4 regions of the Peribacillus sp. NPDC096447 genome follow, and region 1 is predicted to be linked to each of the others. Evidence: riboswitches for the same ligand, from Rfam matches in the RefSeq annotation. Region 1 holds a riboswitch; each other region holds the start of a gene.
The links. Region 1 has a riboswitch for S-adenosylmethionine ahead of ACIQZD_RS12765 (Na+/H+ antiporter NhaC family protein). Riboswitches for the same ligand answer to the same signal wherever they lie in the genome.
Positions count from the first base shown of each region.

Region 2: linked by a shared signal. The riboswitch ahead of ACIQZD_RS09930 (methionine biosynthesis PLP-dependent protein) and the one ahead of ACIQZD_RS12765 (Na+/H+ antiporter NhaC family protein) in region 1 are both predicted to bind S-adenosylmethionine.
Region 3: linked by a shared signal. The riboswitch ahead of ACIQZD_RS19030 (YezD family protein) and the one ahead of ACIQZD_RS12765 (Na+/H+ antiporter NhaC family protein) in region 1 are both predicted to bind S-adenosylmethionine.
Region 4: linked by a shared signal. The riboswitch ahead of ACIQZD_RS20215 (sugar ABC transporter substrate-binding protein) and the one ahead of ACIQZD_RS12765 (Na+/H+ antiporter NhaC family protein) in region 1 are both predicted to bind S-adenosylmethionine.

Region 1 is NZ_JBIWEV010000003.1:307,881-312,254, forward strand. It holds gene ACIQZD_RS12750 (LysR family transcriptional regulator) at 1-191, opposite strand, end outside; gene ACIQZD_RS12755 (chromate transporter) at 427-1,056, shown strand; gene ACIQZD_RS12760 (chromate transporter) at 1,105-1,650, shown strand; gene ACIQZD_RS12765 (Na+/H+ antiporter NhaC family protein) at 1,848-3,164, opposite strand; SAM riboswitch class I at 3,354-3,461, opposite strand; gene ACIQZD_RS12770 (SOS response-associated peptidase) at 3,740-4,374, opposite strand, start outside.
Region 2 is NZ_JBIWEV010000002.1:611,786-616,159, forward strand. It holds partial or broken gene ACIQZD_RS09915 (transposase) at 1-75, shown strand, start outside; gene ACIQZD_RS09920 (hypothetical protein) at 210-452, opposite strand; gene fumC (class II fumarate hydratase) at 558-1,940, opposite strand; SAM riboswitch class I at 2,269-2,382, shown strand; gene ACIQZD_RS09930 (methionine biosynthesis PLP-dependent protein) at 2,469-3,581, shown strand; gene metC (cystathionine beta-lyase) at 3,578-4,374, shown strand, end outside.
Region 3 is NZ_JBIWEV010000005.1:357,126-361,499, forward strand. It holds gene ACIQZD_RS19015 (SDR family NAD(P)-dependent oxidoreductase) at 1-584, shown strand, start outside; gene ACIQZD_RS19020 (TetR/AcrR family transcriptional regulator) at 758-1,345, shown strand; gene ssuE (NADPH-dependent FMN reductase) at 1,554-2,087, shown strand; SAM riboswitch class I at 2,365-2,473, shown strand; gene ACIQZD_RS19030 (YezD family protein) at 2,644-2,787, shown strand; gene ACIQZD_RS19035 (phosphoadenylyl-sulfate reductase) at 2,970-3,674, shown strand; gene sat (sulfate adenylyltransferase) at 3,704-4,374, shown strand, end outside.
Region 4 is NZ_JBIWEV010000006.1:106,271-110,644, forward strand. It holds gene ACIQZD_RS20210 (GTPase domain-containing protein) at 1-1,933, shown strand, start outside; SAM riboswitch class I at 2,029-2,134, shown strand; gene ACIQZD_RS20215 (sugar ABC transporter substrate-binding protein) at 2,250-3,362, shown strand; gene ACIQZD_RS20220 (sugar ABC transporter ATP-binding protein) at 3,419-4,374, shown strand, end outside.

The sequences.
Region 1 (4,374 bases):
AACAGCTTTCCTGCTTCTGTAACTCTCAGCCTTCCTTCCTCACGGTCAAATAACAAAGTGTTATAATAATTTTCCAGTTGATGGATTTGACGTGTTACAGCGGGTTGAGATAGGAAACTTAACCTAGCTGCCTGGCTTATACTTCCTTCATCCACCACTAAACAAAACATTTTCAGATTTTCCAATTTCAAGAAAACGACCTCCATGTTTTTAGATAGTTTATTAAAATGATAGCATCATTCGGTAAATGGTGAAATGAAAATAGTGTGATACATACTGAGGCTAGGCGGCATTCTTTATAAATCGGATAAATCTTCTGGGTATAACGTTTTGTTATACCCGATGATTTTGTTGCAATTTACCCATCCCTTTTTCTTTGATATGTTAATAATAAGATTTAAACAAAGCATGCAAAGGAAGTGACTGATGTCAATGAAAGGGCAATGGAAAATTCTATTCCAATTATTTTGGACCTTTTTTAAAATAGCACCTGTCACATTCGGAGGCGGGTTTGCGATGATCCCTTTAATCGAAAAAGAAGTGGTCGAAAAGAGAAAATGGATGAAAAGCGAAGAAGTTACGGATGTTTTTGCGTTATCTCAGTCCGTACCGGGAGCTGTCGCCATTAACTCCGCCACCTTTATTGGCCATCGGATTGCCGGAATGAAGGGGGCGATGGCAGCCATGATCGGTGTTTCATTACCTACCTTTTTAATTGTTCTGCTCCTCGGCATTTTGTATTTTTTCATTCATGATAACCCGAAGATAGAATCCGCATTCTTATCGATCAGAGCTTCCATAGTAGCCATCATCGCCTATGCGGCTATCAAGATTGGAAAAACGGCTATTGTAGACAAAACAACTTTCTGTATTTTAATAGTAGGAATTCCAGTCCTTTTCTTTCTGCACCCTGTGATGGTTATATTAGCAGGAGCTGTAGCTGGTATTGTGACCATCTCCATTAAGAGAAAATTAGGTTACGAAGTCAAGGTGGACAGAAAAGATATAGGAAATGAAGAAGATGATTTCGAACCTTTCATGGGTGCTGGCATATAGGTATATCAAAAAAGGGTCTAACTAATTTTCAAGAAAGTGTGTGATAGAATGATGGAATTGTGGGAGTTGTTTAGCACCTTCTTTATTATCGGCTTTGTATCGTTTGGAGGCGGATACGCCATGATTCCCGTAATAGAATCGGAAGTATCACAGCATGGATGGATGACGACGCAGCAATTTACTGATATCATCGCCATTTCCGGTATGTCCCCAGGACCTGTCACTGCCAATAGTGCCATTCTCGTTGGCTATTCGACTGCTGGATTTGCAGGAGCCATATCATCTGCTTTCGGAATCTTGCTTCCTGCTATTATATTCGTAACCGTTATAGCCACCTTCTTCATCAAATTGAATCATTACCCAGTTATTCACTCCATGTTCTATGGACTAAGACCCATTGTCACTAGTTTAATCCTCTTTGCAGCGATCAGCTTTGCACTTTCCAATCATATGATAGCGCTGAACTTTTCCTGGCATACGATAAGCTTATTACTCGTTTTTGGATTATCGTTATTTGCCCTAATGAAATTACGCTGGCACCCAGCCTATGTAATTATTCTTTCTGGTTTAGTTGGAGTCGTCCTCTATTCATGACAAATGTCGTACACACAACCATTATCTATATGGATTGGAATTAAGCAGATGAATTGAAAACGGCCTTGATTAATTTTTAAATACTGATACAGACATAAATGCGAGGAAGACTTTTGAATTGCTTATGTTTTAGTATTTCACCCATACAGAAAACACCCTGTATCCAATGATTCAGGGTGTTTTCTTATTATTCTCTTTTAAGAAGTACGTTTCTTCGTTTCATCATTACCCGGCTGAAACCGTGGAAAACCAATCAGGATGGCAATGACGCCACAAAGTCCAATTAGTATTGGATAATATGAATACTGCAAGATGCTTATCGGAGAAATCTTTGCTACTCCTGCTGCAACCAGCAGTTGTGCTCCATATGGTATCAACCCTTGGATACAACATGCAAATATGTCAAGCAAGCTCGCTGATTTACGCGGATCAATCCCATACTTTTCAGCGATATTTTTGGCAAGTGGCCCGGCAATGATAATCGAAATCGTGTTATTTGCCGTTGAAAGGTTTGTCAAACCAACAAGCCCGGCAATGCTGAATTCCGCGCCTTTTTTTGATTTGCTATTTCGGGTCACTAGGTGAAGTAGATAATCGATGCCACCATTATGTTTGATTACAGCTACCATACCTGCAATTAAAATGGCAAGGAAGGAGATTTCATACATTCCCGCCATTCCTTCTCCAACTTTTTGGATGACACCCAACGGTTGATAACTTCCGTCCGCCAACCCGATAATTCCGGCAAATACGATTCCGATGGAAAGGACCAAGAACACATTGACTCCTGCCAATGCAGTGATCAATACGCAAAGATATGGAAGAATCTTCACCCAATTATAAGACTGTTGGGAGATGTCGGCTTGTTCACCCATCGTTAAAATTCCTAGGATGGCACATGTGATGATGGCCGCAGGTAAAACGATGAAAAAATTCACTTTAAACTTATCCTTCATTTTCGTTCCCTGAGTTCGAACTGCAGCGATTGTCGTATCTGAAATGAAGGAAAGGTTATCCCCAAACATCGCACCACCAATAACGGCCGCCATTGAAAGGGCAAGCGAAATATCTGTTTGCTCACTAATCCCGACCCCGATAGGTGCCAGTGCAACAATCGTTCCCATGCTTGTCCCCATGGATAAAGAAATAAAACAAGCAATAATGAAAATCCCTACCATTAATAGATTTTGCGGAAAAACAGCTAAGGCAAGATTCACTGTTGATTCAACTGCCCCCATGCCATTGGCAACTTCGGCAAAAGCGCCAGCTAAAAGGAAAATGATAACCATTAGCATAATATTGGCGTCACCGGCACCTTTACAGAAGATATCAACCTTTTGATTGAATGTCTCTTTCCGATTCATTGCCAATGCAGCTGCCGAAGCAATTGAAATCGCTACAATCACCGGAAATGAATAAAAATCTTTAGTGATGATTCCGGACCCTATAAATAAAATTAAAAATACGACAAATGGGATCAATGCCCATGGATTCCCTTTATTGTTTGCACTCATGATGTACACCTCTTTTTATTTTTTCCGCGACATGTGTCACAGCTCTTATTCTATTAACAGTTTACGCAAATAACACCAGTTTTAACTTGATTATCAAGTCATGGAGCTATAGCAAAAAAACTGTCAGCATAAAAAAGACCCCTTCTATTTAACAACAAGAAGAGGTCTTTTAATTTATAAAAAACACCCTTCTTATCTTTCAGGCGAAAATCAGCCTGCTGGATTTGGCACAGCACTCCTATTAAGTCCGCTGCCGAGACATCTTCGGGCCAGTCCCTCCGTCTCTCTTGATAAGAAGATCTAAATTATATAATTTATCAAAAATTACGATGTCTACCAGAAAAGCACCAGGCTGGAAACCTGCCGAAACCAATCTAGTTTCTGAAAGTGACATCAAAGTCGTTTTGAAAAGCAAATATAAGAGTACAGCATTTTGTCTATTTTCGCAAGGTTTAATTTTAAATTATTTCACATGCACTCCTTACTGATTATAAAGAGATCTTGACATGTGCAGTTAATCAATTATTTTCATTTATCGGGACGGAATTCATATAAAAAAGAGGTCTAATGACCTCTCAGCAAATTTGTTGTATTAGGTTAGATGAATTATTTTTGGTCGAGTTCACATCAGTCGATACCTCAAAGGCTTCCATCTGTTCCGAATCGAATGACTTTAAATACTGCTGCAGATATGCAGGATCATTATTGGTTGGATTCAACCAATCTTTTTCATCTTCTGGTTTAAGGATGACAGGCATACGATCATGAATGCTGGTCATTAGCTCATTAGGAACGGTTGTTATAACGGAGCACGAATAGACGCTGATTCCTTCAGGAGATTTCCAGGATTCCCAGATACCCGCCATTCCAAATGGAGCATGATTCTTCAGTTTTATTCGCATCGGTATTTTTCTTTCCGGTGTCTTATTCCATTCATAAAAAGAGTCAGCGATTATCAAGCATCTCTTCTTTTTATACGCATTCCTGAAGCTTGCTTTCTCAGCAATGGTTTCCGCTCTGGCATTGATCATTTTGTAGCCCACTTTTTCGTCTTTTGCCCAGTAAGGAATGAGTCCCCACCGAAGATATCCAAGTCGATTCTTTGCCCCGTCATTAATGACAGAGAGCACGGATTGGGAGGGAGCAATATTGTAGCTGAATTGGTATTCCTCATCAAACGATCCTTGAATATCAAACCGATCTTTTATTT
Region 2 (4,374 bases), on a different contig from region 1:
TTTGGTATCCATGATAAGTGCAATCATTTCTCAACATTCGGGAAAAATTATGAACGTCGCTTTAAAGATACAGACCCGTCTGATCACTTAACTTTAGGCTATAATTCAAATGGAATTTCAAAGGGGTCGGAATTTTTTTAAATCGAACCCCTTTTGTATACAAACTGAGACCCATGTCTTTTTACGTTTATTCAAATAAAGGTATAGATTCATTCCTGGACCAATACCACTTCATCATGTCCGCATTCAGGGCATTTCATGAGATGCGGGCATTGGCCTTTTTGAAGGGATTGAGGGTATCCGTCGTTTTCTTTAAGTATGTCGATATCCATATAAGCACTGTAATCATCAGCGTAGTCCATGAATTTCCCTTTATCCTCGAGATCACTGCCGCATTCAGGGCATTTCACATGAATTTTTCTCAGACCGTTGCAAAGCGGGCATATAGACATTGTTTTTCCTCCTGTTCCCGATACTTATGATTTCAGTATTTGTCGATTCCATTATTTTAACACATGGAAACACCCTCCCTAATACCAGAGGGAGGGCACTACTAATTATTTATTAACCATGTTAGCAGGATCAACCCATGCTTTGAATTCATCTTCCGTCAGGAACTCCAATTTCAACGCCGCTTCTTTTAACGTAGAGTTGTCCTTGAATGCCGTTTTGGCAATCTTGGCTGCTTTTTCATAACCGATATGAGGGTTCAATGCTGTTACCAACATAAGGGAACGTTCTACATTTTCTTTGATTTTATCTTCATTTGCAGTGATGCCCACCGCACAATTATCGTTGAATGAATGAATGCCTTCCGTCAATAATTTGACCGTTTGCAGGAAGTTATAGATGATGACTGGTTTGAATACATTCAATTCAAAGTTACCTTGGCTTGCTGCAAAGCCAATTGTAGCATCGTTACCCACGATTTGTGTTGCAATCATGGTAAGCGCTTCACTTTGTGTTGGATTGACTTTACCTGGCATGATGGAGCTGCCCGGCTCGTTTTCCGGAATGGCTATTTCGCCGATTCCGCTTCTTGGACCACTTGCCAGCCATCTGACATCGTTCGCAATTTTCATTAAATCCGCCGCCAATGCTTTCAAAGCACCGTGTGCGTAAACGATTTCGTTATGGCTAGTCAATGCATGGAACTTATTGTCAGATGTGACAAAAGGATATCCTGTATCCGCTGCAATTTGTTTGGCAGAAAGTCCCGGGAATTCTTTTTTTGTATTGATTCCGGTTCCTACAGCCGTTCCGCCTAGAGCAAGGTTCAATAATTTTTGGCTGCTTTCTTCAATCATCGCTAGATCTTTATCGAGCATCGCTTTCCAACCGGAAACTTCTTGTCCTAATGTTAATGGTGTAGCATCTTGAAGATGTGTCCGGCCAATTTTCACGACATCCCAAAATTCTTTTTCTTTTGTATCGAATGTATCACGAAGGGCTTTGATGGCAGGAACCAATTTTTCAGCGACTTCCATAAAGGCTGCAATATGCATGGCGGTCGGGAAAGTATCATTTGAGCTTTGTGCCTTGTTAACATCATCATTCGGGTGAAGGGTTTCGGATTCACCATTTTCTTTTAACCATTCATTCCCTTTGTTAGCGACCACTTCATTCACGTTCATATTACTTTGCGTGCCGCTTCCAGTTTGCCAAACTACAAGCGGGAAATGTTCATCAAGTGTACCTTCAAGGATTTCCCCGCAAATCTTGACGATGGCATTCTTTTTAACTTCGGAAAGATCACCAAGATCATAGTTCACCTTTGCCGCAGCTTGTTTAACGTATGCAAATGCACGAACTAATTCAATCGGCATTTTTTCGTTACCGATTTTGAAATTGTTACGGCTTCTCTCAGTTTGTGCCCCCCAATATTTATCAGCAGGAACTTTCACTTCACCCATCGTATCTCGTTCGATTCTGTATTCCATGTGTTCTCCTCCTATGTTTGCACTATTCATTGAAGACGTTTTGCATATGAAATGAATAATGTCGGATTATTCTTTCTCTCCATACATTGTACAAACTTTATTATTTTAAAGCAAAAATATCCCGCTGGCCCTTTCCATTTTTTCTGAAAAATCCATGTTTCCTTCATGTTTATATGAAAATCCGATTATTCTTTATAGACACATAAAGTGTAGACACCACTAGGCTCCAATTGACCTGGTCATGAACATCAGAGCATTATCACTACAAAAATGTCCTTGACAGTATTTTGTATATATAGTAAATTCAAAAGAAATTGAATAATCTAAACTCTTATCGAGAGAGGTAGAGGGAATGGCCCGATGACACCTCAGCAACCTTCATTTGTTTCAAACCAATGAAAAGGTGCTAATTCCACAAGTTTGTGAACTTGGAAGATAAGAAGAATGACTCGTCACTACTTAATCAAAGTCTTCTTCTTAAAGAAGACTTTTTTTTATTTTATATAACTCAAAGGAGCAGTGAAAACCATGTACAAAACTGAAACATATCTTGCTCAATTAGGAAATCGCAGCGAAACGGCGACAGGAACAGTCAATCCGCCGGTATACTTTTCAACAGCTTTTCGTCACGAAGGAATTGGCCAATCGACGGGATTCGACTACACAAGGACAGGTAACCCTACACGCCAGCTATTGGAGCGATCCATCGCCGATCTGGAAAAAGGAGACCAAGGTTATGCCTGCAGTTCAGGAATGGCCGCCATCTCCACTATTCTCGCCCTTTTTAAATCCGGGGATGCATGGATTGTCAGCGAAGATCTTTATGGCGGTACATATCGTCTGTTAGAACAAGGTTTTAAAAAATGGGGATTGCAGTGTGACTATGTAAACACTTGTTGTTTGGAGGATATCGAAAAAGCCATCACTCCTCACACGAAAGCCATCTTCATCGAAACTCCCACTAACCCTCTTATGCAGCAAACGGATATTAGCGCCGTTGCCGCATTGGCCAAACAATATAATTTATTGTTAATCGTTGATAATACTTTTTACACGCCTCTTATTCAACAACCCATCCTGCTTGGAGCGGATATTGTGATTCACAGTGCAACCAAGTATCTCGGTGGTCATAATGATGTGCTCGCCGGACTGATCGTTGCTAGCGGCGCTGAATTATGTGATGCTCTTGCCTTCCATCATAATGGTACTGGAGCTGTCTTGAGCCCATTTGATTCTTGGCTGTTGATGCGCGGAATGAAAACCCTGGCATTGCGGATGGAGCGTCATGAAAAGAATGCCAAGATACTTGTAGATTACTTATCGGAACATGATTGTGTCACTGATGTATTGTATCCCGGCAGAGGCGGCATGATTTCTTTCCGCATCATTGATGAAGCGGCGGTCAACCCATTTTTACAATCGCTCTCATTAATTTCCTTTGCAGAAAGTCTTGGAGGGGTTGAAAGCTTTATCACCTATCCTGCCACACAAACACATGCCGATATACCGCTTGAAGTCAGAACGGCAAATGGGGTTTGTAATCGCCTGCTCCGCTTCTCCGTTGGCATCGAGGATAGCGATGATTTGATTGGTGACCTGCAGCAAGCATTCGCACATGTAAAAAGGGAGGCACTACGATGACAGATCATGATTTTAGCTTTGAAACGAAATTACTTCATAATCAACATAAATTCGATCCGGCAACGGGCGGTGTGAGCGTCCCCATTCAGCATGCATCGACTTTCCATCAATCCGATATCGATCAATTCGGCAAATATGACTACAGCAGAAGCGGGAACCCAACTCGCGAGGCACTTGAAGATATCATTGCCGTTCTTGAGGAAGGCACTCACGGCTTTGCCTTTTCATCAGGTATGGCTGCCATTTCAACAGCCTTCCTGCTATTGTCTGCCGGGGACCATATCGTCATTTCCGAAGATGTGTACGGCGGAACGTTCAGGATGGTCACAAGCGTATTGACCCGTTTCAATATTGAGCATACCTTCGTTGACATGACGGACCTTGAAAGCGTCAAAGCGGCCGTTCAGCCAAATACCAGGGCCATATACATCGAAACCCCTTCAAATCCGTTACTTAAAGTGACCGATATTCAAGCTGTATGTGATATCGCAAAAAAAGCCGGTGCCTTAAGTTTTGTTGATAATACATTCTTGACGCCGGCATTGCAAAAACCGCTGAATCTGGGCGCTGATGTTGTACTTCATAGCGCGACGAAGTTTTTATCCGGACATAGTGATGTGGTAGCTGGGCTTGCGGTAGTGAAAGATCCGGAATTGGCGGCAAGACTCGGTTCGCTCCAAAACTCCTTTGGAGCGGTCCTTGGTGTCCAAGATGCCTGGCTTGTAATGAGAGGTTTGAAAACCTTGTCAGTTAGAATGGAACATTCACAAAAAGGGGCAGAAAAGATTGCAGC
Region 3 (4,374 bases), on a different contig from region 1:
TTTTTGTAAAAACGGATGTTTCTAAGCAGGAAGATGTTGAATCCTTAATCAATAAAGCAGTGGAAACATTCGGAAGGATCGATATCATGTTTAATAATGCCGGCATCGGTGCAGGCGGTATGATCCTCGATCAAGATATGGAGGGTTACTTCAAAACGATTGGAGTGAACCAGCACGGAGTTGCCTTTGGAATCATGGCAGCAGGACGGAAAATGAAGGAGCTAGGTAACAAGGGTGTCATTATTAATACCGCTTCTGTGTTTGGTTACTTAGCTTCCCACGGAACCTTTGCCTATCAGGCGACTAAAGGAGCTGTAAGAATGATGACACAGACAGCTGCTTTGGAATTGGGTGCTTATGGCATACGGGTAGTGGGCATTGCGCCAGGCGGGGTTGACACTCCTATCATTCAAAGCTATAAAGATATGGGAATCATCGATAAATTGAATGCAAGTCAAATGCGCGGTAAATTAATTAAGCCAGAAGCCGTTGCAAATGCCGTCTATCTATTATCGTTAGAGGAAGCGGATGCGATCAATGGAAGTGTAGTCATGGTCGATGATGGCTATGCATCCTTTAAGTGATTTTCTCTAAAAGAAAACATCGTCCCAATCAGACGATGTTTTCTATTTATGATAAATGGGAATATTGAATTCTAATGAATCAAAGGTAATATTGACCGATTGATACCATCGGGATATCATGGAAAATAGATTGGTGAAACCAGTCTTATCATTATAAAAGAAGGTTGATATTTTTGAAAAAAGGGCAGCAAACGAAAGAACGAATCATAAATGTAGCCCGGACTCTTTTTGCCACTAAAGGTTTTGACATGACAAGAACGAATGAAATTGCTTCTGCATGCAATGTTTCCGAAGCTACTATTTACAAATACTTTGACAGCAAAAAAGATTTGCTATTGGCTACAATTACCCCTGATGAGAAAGAGGAATCTGAAGATGGGACTAGCCATCTATCTACGGATGATCTAGTGGAGAATCATGTTTGCACCATGATAAATAAAATTCTTGATAATAAAGAACAGTTTTCGATACTATTCAGGGAAACACAATTTGATCAAGATATTTCGAAGCAATATGTAGATCAGATTTTCAAGCCGAATGCCAGGCATATTGAAATACAGAAGAGAATAGATAGTGGTGAGATACAGTATATATCTGATATTATCCTATTTAATGTAGGGATCATTTCTTTCACATTGGCATTATCTACACATTATGAAATCCATCAGCAGAAAACGGAGCCATATTTTACTTCTGAACGAATTAAGAGCATTGCTCAACTTTTGGTATATGGTATTCATGGCAAACAAAAACATGCATAATGAAACGGTCATATTGAAGGGCTTGAGCAGCCACAAATATGACCGTTTTATTTTCCTTCAGATCCGATGGAATAAACTTGTAATTTTTTTAAACCAGAGTGTAAGATTTGACTTATATTTTTCAGACTATTACGATAAATGCATACTGTACGAAATGATTTACGAAGATTTTATCTGGAAATCATGTAATATTGGAGGGGTATATTAAATGAGCGATATCGTAATTTTATCAGGAAGTCCGGCTATTCCGTCCAGAACGGACATTTCACTTAAACATATTCAATCATTAGTCGAAAACGAAGGATTTACCACAGCTTATTTCTCAATTACGGATTTTTCAGCAGATGATTTATTCCAAGGCAAATATAATAGTGAAGATATCTTAAAGCTTTCAGAGAAAATTCAAGCAGCTAGAGGTGTCATTATTGGTTCACCGGTTTATAAGGCTTCTTATACAGGTGTATTGAAGGCCTTGATTGATTTGCTGCCAGAAGGTGCTTTTAAGGGGAAGCCAGTGCTGCCAATCATGATTGGCGGAAGTAACAGGCATCTATTGGCGATTGACTATGCACTTAAACCATTAATTTCAATATTAAAAGGCGAGCCGCTGCAGGGCATTTATTTTGTTGATAAGGAAATAGATAAACAGAATTCAGAAAACCCGATTAATGATTTGCATTTAATTGATCGGGTCCAGAGTCAAGTTCAAGAATTTGTAGAAGCGATACAGTTAAGAAATTAAATTCGAGTAATCCCTTCTATAAAAGTACTGGAATTCGAGAAATTATTTTTTCAAAGAATGACAGGCGCCAATAATAGGCTTGTTAATGAAAATAGACTCATTTTTTTGGAGGCTTTATCTAAAAAGACGAGTCTATTTTCGTATTTACATGAACATAAAATCAGAATCGGAATAGTGTGTATAAAAATAACAGTTCATCCATAATATTAAACCAAGTTATTTTATAAGAAAACTCCATTGACAAGGATTAAATATATGTTAATATTTAAAATAATAAAACTTATCCAGAGCGACGGAGGGAATTGGCCCTTTGAAGTCCAGCAACCTGCTTGATCGATGCAAGGTGCTACCTCCAACAAAATGTTGATCATTTTGGAAGATAAGGTAAAGATATTTACCTTGGGATCTTTCCATCATGGAAAGATTTTTGTTTTTTGGGGAAGTTGTAGGCAAACCATAACAATGTAAGGTTGTTTGGAATTATATAAATCTAAGAAATTCATTGAATCAGCGGTGAAAATAAAAATACGCGGATTTTCTTAAAGGAGGAACAGGCTTGGATAAAGAGAATCAGCTTGAAGAAATATTTGAACGACTTCAAGAAATGCTTAATTCTATGAAATATGGATCCATTACACTTATTGTCCAGGATGGTAAAATCATTCAAATGGAAAGAAATGAAAAATTAAGAATTAAATAAGGTATCTGCTGACTAGAAAAACTAGAGGCGGGTTTAACTGATATAAAGAGAGTATTGGTTAGATTCGTCTCTTTTTTCCTAGAGTCAAACAAACTGGAGAAGATTACAACGGGGATTGATCAACAGTTACTCTAACCTGATACAGCAAGTTTTTAGAGGGGGCTACAAAGTTGGCTGCATTAATAAACTATGAAAATTTCAACACTGGGGATTTCCCTGTATTTCCCGAAGACAGTGAGACAAAAGGTGCTTTGGAAGTTCTGCAATGGGCGAATGACCATTATGGAAACGAACTGATTTATGCTTGCAGTTTTGGCATTGAAGGCATCGTGCTTACGGATTTATTGGCGAAGGTCAATCCTTCTGCCAAAATAGTTTTCCTTGATACAGATGTTCATTTTGAGGAAACTTATCAATTGATCGAGCAAGTGAAAAAGCGATATCCAAAGCTTTCGATCGAAATGAAGAAACCTGCCTTGACGCTTGAGGAACAAGCAGCGGAATATGGGGATGAATTATGGGTCAGAGATTCAAATAAGTGCTGTAACATCCGTAAAATCATTCCGCTTACCGATGTTCTTTCAACGGCAACAGCATGGCTTTCGGGACTGCGAAGGGAGCAATCCGAAACAAGGGCTTTGACCGAGTATATCAATAAGGATAATAAGTTCAAGTCAGTTAAAATATGTCCACTCATACATTGGACATGGAAAGATGTTTGGCGCTACGCCCACAAAAACGGACTTCCATATAATATCCTGCATGATAATGGATATCCGAGCATTGGATGTAAAACATGTACAGCACCAGCCTTCAATGCAGATGATTTACGCTCTGGCCGTTGGCAAGGAGCTCAAAAAACGGAATGCGGATTGCATTTATCTTAAATAAATAAAAACCATAGGGGGAAATTAGCATGACAATCAGTTTACCGCACGGAGGAACATTAATCGATCTTTGGGAACCAAATTATGATATTAGTAAAATAACAAAGTCAATCGAAATCGATGAAATTGCTTTAAGTGATCTTGAATTGATAGGCACTGGTGCCTACAGTCCAATTAAAGGATTCTTTACAAAAAGTGACTATGAGACAGTGGTCAAGGAAATGAGGCTTAGCAGCGGTCATGTATGGAGCATCCCGATTACGCTGCCTTTGACCGAAGAAATTGCAGAAACCCTTACTATAGGTGAAGAAGTAACGTTGACTCATGAAGGTGAAACATACGGGGTTCTCTCCGTTTCCGATATATACACACCAGATAAGCAATTGGAAGCGACATTAGTTTATCAAACGGATGATGAGAAGCATCCTGGAGTGAAAAATTTATATAACCGCGGTGATGTATATGCCGGCGGGGAAATAAAGTTGATCAAGAGAATAGAGCGTCCGCAGTTTCAAGCTCATTATTTGGACCCAGTCGAGACAAGGAAAGCTTTTGCTGAAAAAGGCTGGGAAACGGTTGTCGGATTCCAAACGAGGAACCCTGTTCACCGTGCACATGAATACATTCAAAAGACAGCATTGGAGATTGTCGACGGCTTATTCTTAAATCCTCTCGTAGGTGCCACTAAATCCGATGACAT
Region 4 (4,374 bases), on a different contig from region 1:
AACGCACCTAATCAAAGATTTAAGTCCTGTCGTGCCAAGGTTGCTGGAAAACTGGCTCAAAATCGCAGACGGGGAGCTCTCGCTGTTTGCGGCGGCATCCGCGTTGTCCTGGAATGAAATCTTCCCGGATACGATCAATGCGCTGGTCATTCAGGATGCAGAGAGCCTGCTTTCGAAATCGCCTAAATTGGGTGGCGGACTGGAAGCGGGAGAGAAACTGTTCAATTCCATTATCCAGTGGGCTGAAGATAATGATTTAAAGGTTGGCAATAAGCTTAAATGGATGGTAGACGGGCTTAAGGATACCCGGAATTTCAATCTTCTTCTTGCAGGAAGTACAGGAAATGGCAAGACATCCTTTATTCAGTCAATCGTTGGCGAGAGCATAGCCGCTGAAGATCATTCGTCACTAGTCAGTGTCAAAGATGGGGATGATCTGGAAATCCTTGAAATTACCGATACAGATAGCAAAGTTGTCGAGGAGCTAACTGATTTGGATGAAACTCGCCGACAGCGCGGGACTATTGTCGATGTGACCATCATCAGTGACTACCTAAGAAATAATCATCTGCGATTATTGGATACTCCGGGGTTCAATGGGGAAAAAAGCGTGGAATCCGATTTCCAGGGCTATTTACATGGCAGTGATGGATTGATGTTCGTTCTTGACGCCCGGGCGCCTTTCACCGGCAGCGAAAGGGATCTGTTATTGGAAATTCAAATGATGGCTCCGAAACTGCCGATTCATTTCTTATTAAATAAAATGGATACGATATACAGTGATCAGGTCGCAGTCCGGATGGAAGACGAAACATGGGATAAAGTGAATGCATATTTCCCGAATGCGAAAGTATTCGCTTTCTCCAAACATTATGACAGCAGGCAGCAATTGAAGGATCTTTCAGCCTTCCTTCAATCGAATTATCAAGATGATAATTGGAAGGAAAGAAGATCTGAAAAAATTCTGGCATTCATTCGTAAAACTTTATCTTATCTGTTAGAAAAACGGGCAGCCAATGAGCGGAAATGCGAGCATTCCATCTCTTGGAATGAACAGATGGAAGTCAAGCTGAATGGGGCGGTCAATCAACTGGCTGATTTGGAAAAAGAAAAAAGTGAAAATATCATAAGGTCGTATCGTCTGCTTAAGGACGAAGTGAAAAATCAGCTTTATTCAAAAATTCCTGAATTACTGAGGGATTGCTCTAAATCGTTAACGGAAAGCAGTGATTTCAGTCAGGTCCATGTACAGTTAAACCAGGAAATGAATGAGCGAATTCAAAACTTCATATCTGACAAGATCATGCCTCAATATTACCGTTCTCTTCAAGACTGGATTGCCAGTTCCCAAATGGAGTTCACGCAAAGCCAGCAGTTTATGGATGAGATGAGTGCCGGATTCAATGAATTATACAAAGAAGAACGGATTACGCTGGCAGGCGACTTCAGGGTATTGGATGACTGGCGCCGTGATGCCGACCGGATGACAAGCAGTATCCGCATCGAAAACGTCAATATCCTTTTGCGCAGGACTCCATCTCAATTACTGCTTAAAGGGGCAGGGAAGCTGTTTGGGGCGATACCGCAAAATAAAGCCAATATGTACAATCGTTATAAGAAATACCTGGAAAGTGAAGATTACCTGGATGTTGCGGAAATGATCACGGAACGTTTCCTTACCCAATTTGGATTGTTTGAAAAATCTTTGGATCGTGACATCTCCCTTTTCTATCGCGGTTCATTTGCCTTACTTCAAAAAACGATAGAGCAAACGCAGACTGAAATAAAAGACTACCAGGCTGCATTGGAGCATATGAAAGAAAATCCGGAAGTTTACCGTGACCCGATCACTTTGTTCGAAGTGAAATTAAGGCAGTTGGAGCGGCTTGAAAAGATTGAGAAAAAGCGTCTAGCCCAGCTTCAAAGAAAATAAAAAATAACGGGGAACATTTCAAATATTCAAAAATCTATTGACTTTACGACTATATCCCTATAAAGTGATAATTACGAAAACGTAACACGATATATCTCTTATCAAGAGTGGCGGAGGGACTGGCCCTAAGATGCCCAGCAACCGTTCCATTAGGAATTGGTGCTAAATCCTGCAAAACAGAAATGTTTTGACAGATAAGAGAGGGACAAGTCTGCAAAACAGCCGATTAAACCTCTCTATATTAGAGAGGTTTTTATTTTGGGATTTACACCAACTTAACTGATAAGACTAATTAGAAAAAATGGAGGGAAACAAGATGAAAAGGTCTATTAAAGGGATATTCATTTCAGCCATCGCTTCGGCTTTGCTTTTAACGGGTTGCTCTACAGGTCAGAGTTCCACAGAGTCGAAGAAAGAAGAAAAAGTATCATTTGAAAATGTTCCGGAAAGATTTGCTGATGGAGATGGAGCCAGAATCAAAGTGATCCGTAAAATTGGCGGTGATGATCATACGGCCCAATACCTGGCGGGGGCGAAGGAAGAAGGAGAAGCACTGGGGTTTCAAGTGGATACGTACACAGCCAATGGTGATACGGCTAAATTCCATGATGCGATAGCGCAGGCTTTGGAGGAAGATTATGACGGCTATATCATTTCCCATGGTGATGATGCAGCAACTGTGAATGACGTTCAAAAGTTGGTTGATGCAGGTAAAAGCGTTGTCACATTCGATTCAATAAGCGATCTATCTAAAATAGAAGGCGTGACATTAACTTCACAAGATGATGAAGCTTTGGCAACGCTGGCTTTTGATAAACTGATAAAAGAACAGAAAGGTGAAGCGGCAATTGCATATCTTTGGGTGGACGGTTTTCCTCCAATGGTAAGAAGAAATGCAGTCTATCAGGAAAAATTAAAAGAAAATCCTGGGATTAAAGAAGTCGAAAGATTCGGAGTGGCATCTGCTGATACTTCGGTTCAGACACAAAATGCTGTAGCCGCAATGCTGAATAAATACCCTAAAGGTAAATTGGATGCCATTTTCGCAACATGGGATGCCTTTGCTATCGGTGCAGCCCGGGCGATTAAAGAGGCGGGACGCGATGAAGTGAAGATATATGGAATAGATGTTTCGAATGCAGATCTCCAGGAAATCCAATCGGCTGATAGCTCATGGTCCTACACGGCAGCAGTGGATCCCAAGTTGATCGGTGCAGTGAATATGAGGATATTGGCTAAAAAATTAGCGGGCGAGGAAACGCCGCAAACCTATGACTTGGAGGCTTCACTTATTTCACAAAAGCAAATCCAAGCGTCAAAAGAAGCGGTGAACATGGCAAATCTGTCTGGTATTATCGATGGCTGGGGTGTATCGACGGAATTTGAAGAAGATTGGATGAAAGTTTTGAAAGATCATTATAAAAAGTAAAAAGAGACACTCTCTTTCCAGTGAAGGGAGTGTCTGTTCAATAAGGGGGAATGGACATGGGCACGCAACTAGAAATGAAGAAGATTTCGATTGAATTTCCGGGGGTGAAGGCGCTGAGTAATGTTGATTTTTCCATAAAATCAGGGACAGCCCACGCATTGGTCGGTGCAAACGGAGCAGGGAAGTCGACGTTAATGAAAGTTTTATCGGGAGCCCATGTTCATTATTCAGGTGACATTTTTATCGATGGGATGAAGCGGGATATCCGCTCACCAAAAGCGGCTCAGGAACAAGGCATTCAAATTGTTTATCAGGAAGTGGATACCGCCCTCATCCCTTATTTAACGGTTGGGGAAAATGTAATGTTGAATGATATGGTCCAAAACATGGGAAAAAAACAGATGGTCCAATGGAAAGAGCTGCACAACCAAGCCGCTTCTATTCTTGAAGATATGAAAATTCGTGTCCCTTCGAAAAAGCTGGTAAGAGACCTTACCTTGGCTGAAAAACAGATGGTCCTGATAGCAAGAGCCGTTTCGACAGAATGCAAATTCCTGATTCTCGACGAGCCAACTGCTCCGTTAAGTCATACGGAGACGACAGAACTTTTTCGAATTGTAAATGAATTAAAGCAAAAAGGCGTGGGTATCATTTTCATTTCACATCGTCTGCCCGAAATTTTTGAAATCTGTGAGGAAATTACGATCATGAGGAATGGGGAGCGTGTCACTTGTCGAAAGAAGGAAGACATAACCCGTACCGAAGTGGTAGAGAACATGCTTGGAAAAACCATGGATGAACAGTTTCCTGAAGTGAATGCTTCGATTGGCGACGTTATTCTGGAAGTGAACGGATTGTCAGATGCAGAGAAAGTTAAAAATGTCAGTTTGAATATTAAAGCAGGCGAGATAATCGGCTTGGCAGGGTTGGTCGGGGCTGGGAAAACGGAGCTGTGTAAAACCCTTTTCGGTCATACTTCGATCACAGCGGGTGAAGTCATCCTGAATGGTCG